DNA from 3 places in the Streptomyces sp. NPDC048639 genome. Region 2 is predicted to be linked to each of the others. Evidence: predicted binding sites of a transcription regulator. Region 2 holds the regulator's gene; each other region holds the start of a gene.
The links. The regulator HrcA, encoded in region 2, represses chaperone genes, less so after heat shock. The targets are predictions, from matches to a motif close to TTNGCACTCNGNNNNNCNGAGTGCNAA.
Positions count from the first base shown of each region.

Region 1: groL (chaperonin GroEL) is a predicted target of HrcA. The motif match lies at 2,097-2,123, and genes of this name have one in related genera.
Region 3: groES (co-chaperone GroES) is a predicted target of HrcA. The motif match lies at 1,194-1,220, and genes of this name have one in related genera.

Region 1 is NZ_JBICVP010000006.1:442,202-445,476, forward strand. It holds gene ACGFNH_RS19220 (hypothetical protein) at 1-145, shown strand, start outside; gene groL (chaperonin GroEL) at 289-1,911, opposite strand; gene ACGFNH_RS19230 (cold-shock protein) at 2,340-2,543, opposite strand; gene ACGFNH_RS19235 (ubiquitin-like small modifier protein 1) at 3,019-3,275, opposite strand, start outside.
Region 2 is NZ_JBICVP010000001.1:822,713-825,987, forward strand. It holds gene ACGFNH_RS03540 (nitronate monooxygenase) at 1-195, opposite strand, end outside; gene dnaJ (molecular chaperone DnaJ) at 275-1,408, opposite strand; gene hrcA (heat-inducible transcriptional repressor HrcA) at 1,409-2,425, opposite strand; gene ACGFNH_RS03555 (MBL fold metallo-hydrolase) at 2,627-3,275, shown strand, end outside.
Region 3 is NZ_JBICVP010000008.1:214,069-217,343, reverse strand. It holds gene ACGFNH_RS22775 (polysaccharide deacetylase family protein) at 1-555, shown strand, start outside; gene ACGFNH_RS22770 (cold shock domain-containing protein) at 637-855, opposite strand; gene groES (co-chaperone GroES) at 1,370-1,678, shown strand; gene groL (chaperonin GroEL) at 1,769-3,275, shown strand, end outside.

The sequences.
Region 1 (3,275 bases), on a different contig from region 2:
GCACGGACAGCCGTACCACCAGCCACCGGCGCAGCCGTACGTCCCGCCGCAGCAGCAGCCGCACGTCCCTGCTCAGCCACAGCCCCAGACCCAGCAACCGCCGCACCCGCAGCAGCAGCAGCCCGGGAACCCGTACAACGCCTGACCTCGGAAACGCACGCACGCAACGCCCGCAACGCCCGCACCGCATGCGTCACACGGGTCGCACGCCCCCGCAACGCCACTGGGGCGGCACCCTCACGGGTGCCGCCCCAGTGTTCAGGACGGTCGATCAACCTGGAAGGTCGATCAGAAGTCCATGTCACCGCCCGGCATGCCGCCCGGGGCCGCCGCGGCGGCCTTCTCCGGCTTGTCGGCGATGACGGCCTCGGTGGTGAGGAAGAGCGCAGCGATGGACGCGGCGTTCTGCAGCGCCGAGCGCGTGACCTTGGCCGGGTCGATGATGCCCTCGGCGACCAGGTCGACGTACTCGCCGGTCGCGGCGTTGAGGCCGTGACCCGGAGTCAGGTTGCGCACCTTCTCCACAACCACGCCGCCCTCGAGGCCGGCGTTGACCGCGATCTGCTTCAGCGGGGCCTCCAGGGCCAGGCGCACGGCCTGGGCACCGGTGGCCTCGTCGCCCTCGAGCTCGAGCTTGTCGAAGACCGTGGAAGCCTGGAGCAGAGCCACGCCACCACCGGCGACGATGCCCTCCTCGACGGCGGCCTTGGCGTTGCGCACCGCGTCCTCGATGCGGTGCTTGCGCTCCTTGAGCTCGACCTCGGTCGCGGCACCGGCCTTGATGACGGCCACGCCGCCGGCCAGCTTCGCGAGGCGCTCCTGGAGCTTCTCGCGGTCGTAGTCCGAGTCCGAGTTCTCGATCTCGGCACGGATCTGGTTGACCCGGCCCTGGACCTGCTCGCTGTCACCGGCACCGTCGACGATGGTGGTCTCGTCCTTGGTGATGACGACCTTGCGGGCACGGCCCAGCAGGTCGACACCCGCGTTCTCCAGCTTGAGGCCGACCTCCTCGGAGATGACGGTGCCACCGGTGAGGATGGCGATGTCGCCGAGCATGGCCTTGCGGCGGTCACCGAAGCCCGGGGCCTTGACGGCAACGGACTTGAAGGTGCCACGGATCTTGTTGACGACCAGGGTGGACAGCGCCTCGCCCTCGACGTCCTCCGCGATGATCAGCAGCGGCTTGCCGGACTGCATGACCTTCTCCAGCAGCGGAAGGAGGTCCTTCACCGCGGAGATCTTGGAGTTGACGATCAGGATGTACGGGTCGTCGAGGACGGCCTCCATACGCTCCATGTCGGTGGCGAAGTAGGCGGAGATGTAGCCCTTGTCGAAGCGCATGCCCTCGGTGAGCTCGAGCTCGAGCCCGAAGGTCTGCGACTCCTCGACGGTGATGACGCCTTCCTTGCCGACCTTGTCCATCGCCTCGGCGATGAGCTCGCCGATCTGGGTGTCGGCGGCGGAGATGGAGGCCGTCGAAGCGATCTGCTCCTTGGTCTCCACGTCCTTGGCCTGCTCGAGCAGGGCGGTCGAGACGGCCTCGACGGCCTTCTCGATGCCACGCTTCAGGGCCATCGGGTTGGCACCGGCGGCGACGTTGCGGAGGCCCTCCTTGACGAGAGCCTGGGCGAGAACGGTCGCGGTCGTCGTGCCGTCACCGGCGACGTCGTCCGTCTTCTTCGCGACCTCCTTGACCAGCTCCGCGCCGATCTTCTCGTAGGGGTCCTCGAGCTCGATCTCCTTGGCGATGGACACACCATCGTTGGTGATCGTGGGGGCGCCCCACTTCTTCTCGAGGACGACGTTCCGGCCCTTGGGGCCGAGGGTCACCCTGACGGCGTCGGCGAGCTGGTTCATCCCGCGCTCGAGGCCGCGCCGCGCCTCCTCGTCGAACGCGATGATCTTGGCCATGTGAAGTGTCCTCCACGGACTGGGGTTCCCCCCGCCGTAAGCCGGGGGACGGTGGATTGCTCCGGACCGCGTGGCGCCCGCGACGGACGGCCTGCCTGCCCGACGGTCCTTGCCCCGCCTGGCCTGCGGGCCTCACCGACCCGGTCCTTCTGTCACTCTCAACCTCAGAGTGCTAACGCCAATGATTAGCACTCGGGGCCATCGAGTGCAAGCGCCTCAGGCGCTCCCGCAGCCCCCGCGACCGGACCGCGGCCCGCCTGCTGCGGACACGGCACGGGCTCACTACCCATGCGCCGCCGACGGCGAACGCCCCACGCCCGCCCGGCCGTCACGCCGCCGGACCGCGTCCGCCCACGGCGAAGGGCCCGCCCCCCGAAGGGGACGGGCCCTTGCTCGTACGCCAGTGGTCAGTCGGCGCGTCCTTGGTGTCAGCCCGCTACACGGACCATGTCCGCCTGCGGCCCCTTCTGGCCCTGCGAGATCTCGAACTCGACCCGCTGACCTTCTTCGAGGGTGCGGTAGCCGTCCATCTGAATCGCGCTGTAGTGCACGAAGACGTCCGCACCACCGTCGACCGCGATGAAGCCGTACCCCTTCTCCGCGTTGAACCACTTGACGGTGCCCTGAGCCATCCCTAACTCCCCTATTACTGGCCCTTGCGCAGGACCGCACTCCGCGGACCCGGGTCGGACTTCACCCAGACCTCACACGGCGCCCCCGGCCATCGACAGGGGTGCTCCAGGTGGTGCCGGAACGCGTCGACCGCGGCTGAATGTATCTGCACGAATGCCGTCTGCAACAGGTCAATCAGACGAGAATTCTGGGCGCGCTCGAACGGCAATTCCCGCAGAATTGCCGCTAATTCGGGGCAACTCGGGCCGGGCATTGCTCATCAATCCGACATCTCGTGCACACACGGAGGGCACAACTTGTCGGTACTCATATGCGTTCGGCAAAGGCGCCTAGGGGGGATGTGCACAACTGTACCGCGCTCAACGGCACGGAATTGCCCCCTCCGTTTCTCTCACGGAGGGGGTGAACCCGATTACGAAAGGTTGTTGAAATTCACCGTCGACGCTCTCCCGGGGCCTGTTGGTGGACGGTCTGTCAGCAGCCGCCCGCGACCGCCGGGATGATCGAGACGCCGGCGCCGTCGGGGGTCGCCGTCTGCAGACCGTCCTCGAAGCGCACGTCGTCGTCGTTGACGTAGACGTTCACGAAACGGCGCAGCTTGCCGGTGTCGTCCAGGACGCGGGCGGCGATGCCCGGGTGGTTCTTCTCCAGCGACTCGATGACCTCGGCGAGAGTCGCGCCGTCGGCGCTCACCTCGGCCTGGCCGCCGGTGTACGTGCGCAGGATGGTCG
Region 2 (3,275 bases):
GAAGGGGCGCTCAGTCAGCCCGCGGAGCCGCTTGATCTCCTGATACATCGCCTCCGGCGTCTTGTACCCGGCGGCGAGGAACCCGAGGCCGCCCGCATCGCACACGGCGGCGGCGAGCTCGGGGCAGGACGCCCCGCCGGCCATGGGGGCCTGCACGATCGGGTACGGCGACAGATCGGAGAACACGGAGGGCATGGCCGTATGGTGTCACGCGGTGCCATGCCCCGGCTGCCGGGGTCAGCGGGCACCGACCCCGGAACGCGGGCACCATCGGTCAGCGGCCGTTGAAGGCATCCTTCAGGCGGGAGAAGAGCCCCTGCTGCCCCGGCTGAAAGTGGCCCGAAGGCCGCTCCTCCCCGCGCAGTTTCGAGAGCTGCCGCAGCAGATCCTCCTGCTGCGGATCGAGCTTCGAAGGCGTCTGGACCTCGACGTGGACGATCAGGTCACCGCGCCCGCCGCCGCGCAGATGCGTGATGCCGCGCTGGTGGAGCGGGACCGACTGCCCGGACTGCGTGCCCGGCCGGATGTCGACCTCCTCCAGCCCGTCGAGCGTCTCCAGCGGCACCTGGGTGCCGAGAGCCGCCGCCGTCATCGGGATGGTGACCGTGCAGTGCAGGTCGTCCCCGCGCCGCTGGAACACCGGGTGCGGCATCTCGTGGATCTCGACGTACAGATCGCCCGCCGGGCCGCCGCCCGGGCCGACCTCGCCCTCGCCCGCCAGCTGGATGCGGGTGCCGTTGTCCACGCCCGCCGGGATCTTGACGGTGAGGGTGCGGCGGGAGCGGATGCGCCCGTCGCCCGCGCACTCCGGGCAGGGGTTGGGCACGACCGTGCCGAAGCCCTGACACTGCGGGCACGGCCGCGAGGTCATGACCTGGCCGAGGAAGGACCGCGTCACCTGCGAGACCTCGCCGCGTCCGCGGCACATGTCGCAGGTCTGCGCGGAGGTGCCGGGTGCCGCGCCCTCACCGGAGCACGTGGTGCACACGATGGCGGTGTCGACCTGGATGTCCTTCGTGGTGCCGAAGGCCGCCTCGTCCAGCTCGATGTCGAGCCGGATCATGGCGTCCTGGCCTCGCCGCGTGCGCGACCTCGGACCGCGCTGGGAGGCGGTGCCGAAGAAGGCGTCCATGATGTCGGAGAAGTTGCCGAAGCCCGCGCCGAAGCCGCCCGCGCCGCCCGCGGCAGCGCCCGAGAGCGGGTCACCACCGAGGTCGTAGACCTGCTTCTTCTGCGGATCGGAGAGCACCTCGTAAGCGGCGTTGATCTCCTTGAACCGCTCCTGGGTCTTCGGATCCGGATTGACGTCCGGGTGCAGCTCACGGGCGAGGCGACGGAACGCCTTCTTGATCTCGTCCTGCCCTGCGTCGCGGCGCACTCCGAGGACGGCGTAGTAATCCGTGGCCACTTACGACTCCGCCAGGATCTGTCCGACGTAACGTGCCACTGCGCGTACCGCTCCCATCGTTCCGGGGTAGTCCATGCGGGTCGGTCCGACCACGCCGAGTTTGGCGACTGCCTCGTCGCCCGAACCGTAGCCGACCGCGACGACCGATGTGGAAGTCAGCCCCTCATGGGCGTTCTCATGCCCGATTCGTACGGTCATGCCAGGGTCCTTGGCCTCGCCGAGGAGCTTGAGGAGCACCACCTGCTCCTCCAGGGCCTCCAGCACCGGCCGGATGGTCAAGGGGAAGTCGTGCCCGAAGCGGGTGAGATTGGCGGTGCCGCCGATCACCAGCCGCTCCTCGGTCTCCTCCACCAGGGTCTCGAGCAGCGTCGCCAGGACCGTGGAGACCGCGGGCTTGTCCTCGGCCTCGAAGGATTCCGGCAGATCCTGCACGAGTTGGGGCACATCCGCGAAACGCCTGCTGCCGACCCGGCTGTTGAGCCGCGCCCGCAGATCGGCGAGGGAGGTCTCACCGAAAGGCGCGGGCAGGTCGACCATGCGCTGCTCGACACGGCCGGTGTCCGTGATCAGCACCAGCATCAGCCGGGCGGGAGCCAGTGACAGCAGCTCCACGTGCCGGATGGTCGAGCGCGTGAGCGACGGGTACTGCACCACGGCGACCTGCCGGGTGAGCTGCGCCAGCAGCCGGACCGTACGTCCGACCACGTCGTCGAGGTCGACGGCGCCGTCCAGGAAGTTCTGGATGGCGCGGCGCTCGGCCTGCGACAGCGGCTTGACGCCCGCGAGCTTGTCGACGAAGAGGCGGTAGCCCTTGTCCGTCGGGATGCGGCCGGCGCTGGTGTGCGGCTGAGCGATGAACCCCTCGTCCTCCAGCACCGCCATGTCGTTACGGACGGTGGCCGGGGAGACACCGAGGCCGTGTCGCTCCGTGAGCGCCTTGGAACCGACGGGCTCCTCCGTGCCCACGTAGTCCTGGACGATGGCGCGCAGCACTTCGAGTCTGCGTTCGCTGAGCATGCGCACACCTCCAGCATCTGTTCCTCGGCCCTGGGCTTGGCACTCACTGTCTCTGAGTGCCAGCTTCCCCCGAGCCAGTGTACGGCGCGGTGGTATGACCAGGGCAAGGGCGGCCCGCTCGCCCGGAGCCCCCGTCCCGCGCCCGCGGTCCGGTGAACTCGGCAGCGAGCAACGCTACCTGGCTGGGACTAGCGTCGTCGCATGAACCGCACTTGGGAAGAGGCGGGCTGGGAGCAGCTCGCACCGGGCGTCGCCCGCCGCCGCCTGCCGGGCTGGGACGCGACGGCCGGTCTGGTCCACGGACCTTCCGCCGTGCTGATGGTCGACGCGGGCGCCACGCTCCGCGAGGGCGCCCAGCTCCGGCAGCAGGCGGAGGAGATGCTGGGACGCCGGGTGACGCATCTCGCACTCACGCACCCGCACTTCGACCACGTCCTGGGCGCCGCGGCCTTCGCGGGCACGCAGGTCTACGGCGCGATCCGGATGGACCTGATGCTGGGCGGCCGGCGGGCGCGGCAGGCCCTGCGCGACGACGCCGTACGGCATGGGGTCGACGGGGAGACCGCCACCGAGGCCGCCGAGATGCTGCTGCGGCCGGACCATCTGGTCAGCGGGGAGATGACGGTCCCCCTCGGCGACGGACGGGATGTGGTCCTGGTCAACGTCGGCCCCGGACACAGCGGCCACGACCTGGCGGTGCTCGTCCCCGGGCTCGGGGGCGGGCCCAGCGTCGTCTTCTGCGGCGACCTGGTGGAGGAGTCGGGCGAGCCGCAGGCCGGCCCCGACGCCATCCCCACCCAGTGGCCCGCAGCCCTGGACCGGCTGCTGGACCTCGGCGGCGAGGACGCGC
Region 3 (3,275 bases), on a different contig from region 2:
GACCGCGTCGTTTTCCTGACCATCGACGACGGCGCCCACAAGGACCCCCGCCTGATCCGCATGCTCCGCGAACTCGGCGTCCCGGTCAGCGCGTTCCTCAGCGACTACGTCGTACGCGACGACTACGACTACTTCCGGCAGCTCCAGAGCCTCGGCGTCGCCATCAACAACCACACCGTCAACCACCGCGATCTGCTCACCCTGTCCTACCGGGCCCAGCGCAAGGAGATCTGCCGCCAGCAGGACACCATCGAGCGGGAGTTCGGCGTACGCCCCCGCATCTTCCGCCCGCCCTACGGGAACTGGGACCGCGACACACTCCGCGCGGCCCGCTCGTGCGGCATCACGGTGGTCCCGCTGTGGAGCCAGGAGGCGTTCGCCCGCTCGATCGACTTCGGCGGCGAGGAGCACACGTTCCGGCCGGGCGACATCGTCCTCACCCACTTCCGAGGAAGGGCCGAATGGGACGGCACGATGCCGGACATGGTGCGCCGCGTGATCCGCGCTGCCACGTCCCAGGGCTTCGCTCTGGCCCGGCTGGAGGACTACGTCTGACGCTCGGGCGCCGACGCGCGGCGGTCCGGCCGGCACGGCCGGACCGCGGGAGCGGTCCGCGTCGGCGGCCGGTGCTCCCGCTCAGGGAACGACGCGCACGGCCCGGTACTCGTACCCGTCCTGCTCCAGGCCGGGTCCTTCCCACTCCGCTAGCTCGACGCGCTGTCCTGGCGTCAGGCTGCGGTACCCGTCCATCTCGACGTGCGCGAAATGAGTCCAGCAACCCCCGGGCGTCCCGGGGCAGTCCAGAACGCCCCACCCGTCCTCGTCGTGCCACTCCCGCACTGTTGCTGCAGCCATGAGGACGACCCTACCGACGGCCTGAACGCGCGTCGGGTCCGTTTCCGGGACGGATCTGCGTGCCGATGACGCGATCGGGGAACCGTGCCGTCCGGCGCCCAGGTCCGCTCGGCCGCTCCCGTACGAGTCCCGTACGAGCAGCCGGGACACGCCGATCCGGAGCGCGTCCCTCGCGTTCGCACCCCGGTGTCCTACGAGCCGCCGGGGCGTGCGCCGAACGCCGCGGACGAGACCGTCCGAGAGCCCTGATCAGTGGAAAGAGGCCCGTGAACGGCCCCTGCGGCGCGAGTTGCGCATCCCCCTGGGCGAAGCGCCTGGTGGGGCCCGTCGCGGCTCCGTTGGCACTCTAGTTGACTGAGTGCTAACCCCGTCATAGTCTCGGGCTTGGCACTCTCCACCAGGGAGTGCCAACGAAAACAGCGACGGGCAGATCCGGCACCCGCGACGACGGATCTACCAGGTCGCCACCTCAGACAGTCAACCCCGTGAGATCTCCGAAGGGGGAGGTCGGATCGTGACGACCGCCAGCACCAAGGTTGCCATCAAGCCGCTTGAGGACCGCATTGTGGTCCAGCCGCTCGACGCCGAGCAGACCACAGCCTCCGGCCTGGTCATTCCGGACACCGCCAAGGAGAAGCCCCAGGAGGGCGTCGTCCTGGCCGTGGGCCCGGGCCGCTTCGAGGAGGGCAACCGCATTCCGCTCGACGTCAAGGTCGGCGATGTCGTGCTCTACAGCAAGTACGGCGGCACCGAGGTGAAGTACAGCGGCGAGGAGTACCTCGTCCTCTCGGCTCGCGACGTTCTCGCGATCGTCGAGAAGTAATTCACCCACGTTTGTGATCTGCGCCCCGGCCTCCCGAGTCTGAACAACCGGGCGCCCGGGGCGCAGCTCTTTGAGAGGACATACGCAACCATGGCGAAGATCCTGAAGTTCGACGAGGACGCCCGTCGCGCCCTCGAGCGCGGCGTCAACAAGCTTGCCGACACCGTCAAGGTGACCATCGGCCCCAAGGGCCGCAACGTCGTCATCGACAAGAAGTTCGGCGCCCCCACCATCACCAACGACGGTGTGACCATCGCCCGCGAGGTCGAGGCCGAGGACCCGTACGAGAACCTCGGCGTCCAGCTCGTCAAGGAGGTGGCGACCAAGACCAACGACATCGCGGGTGACGGCACCACCACCGCGACCGTGCTGGCCCAGGCGCTGGTGCGCGAGGGTCTGCGCAACGTCGCCGCCGGCGCCTCCCCGGCCGCCCTGAAGAAGGGCATCGACGCCGCCGTCAAGGCCATCTCCGAGGACCTTCTCGCCACCGCCCGCCCGATCGACGAGAAGTCCGACATCGCCGCCGTGGCCGCGCTGTCCGCCCAGGACAAGCAGGTCGGCGAGCTGATCGCCGAGGCGATGGACAAGGTCGGCAAGGACGGTGTCATCACCGTCGAGGAGTCCAACACCTTCGGTCTGGAGCTGGACTTCACCGAGGGCATGGCCTTCGACAAGGGCTACCTGTCCCCGTACTTCGTCACCGACCAGGAGCGTATGGAGGCCGTCCTCGACGACGCCTACATCCTGATCCACCAGGGCAAGATCGCGGCGATCGCCGACCTGCTGCCGCTGCTGGAGAAGATCATCCAGTCCGGTGGCTCCAAGCCGCTGCTGATCATCGCCGAGGACGTCGAGGGCGAGGCGCTCTCCACCCTCGTCGTCAACAAGATCCGCGGCACCTTCAACGCCGTCGCCGTCAAGGCTCCCGGCTTCGGTGACCGCCGCAAGGCCATGCTCGGCGACATCGCCACCCTCACCGGCGGCACCGTCGTCGCCGAGGAGGTCGGCCTCAAGCTCGACCAGGTCGGCCTCGAGGTGCTGGGCTCCGCCCGCCGCGTGACGGTCACCAAGGACGACACCACCGTCGTCGACGGTGCCGGCAAGCGCGACGAGGTGGAGGGCCGGATCGCCCAGATCAAGGCCGAGATCGACGCCACGGACTCCGACTGGGACCGCGAGAAGCTCCAGGAGCGCCTCGCGAAGCTGGCCGGCGGCGTCTGCGTGATCAAGGTCGGCGCTGCGACCGAGGTCGAGCTCAAGGAGAAGAAGCACCGTCTGGAGGACGCCATCTCCGCGACCCGCGCCGCGGTCGAGGAGGGCATCGTCTCCGGTGGTGGCTCCGCGCTCGTCCACGCCGCCAAGGTGCTCGAGGACTCGCTGGGCAAGGAGGGCGACGAGGCCACCGGTGTCGCCGTCGTGCGCCGCGCCGTCGTCGAGCCGCTGCGCTGGATCGCCGAGAACTCGGGCCTCGAGGGCTACGTGATCACCTCCAAGGTCGCCGAGCTGAAGAAGGGCCACGGCTTCAACGCCGCGACCGGCGAGTACGGCGACCTGGTCAAGGCCGGCGTCATCGACCCGGTCAAGGTCACCCGCTCCG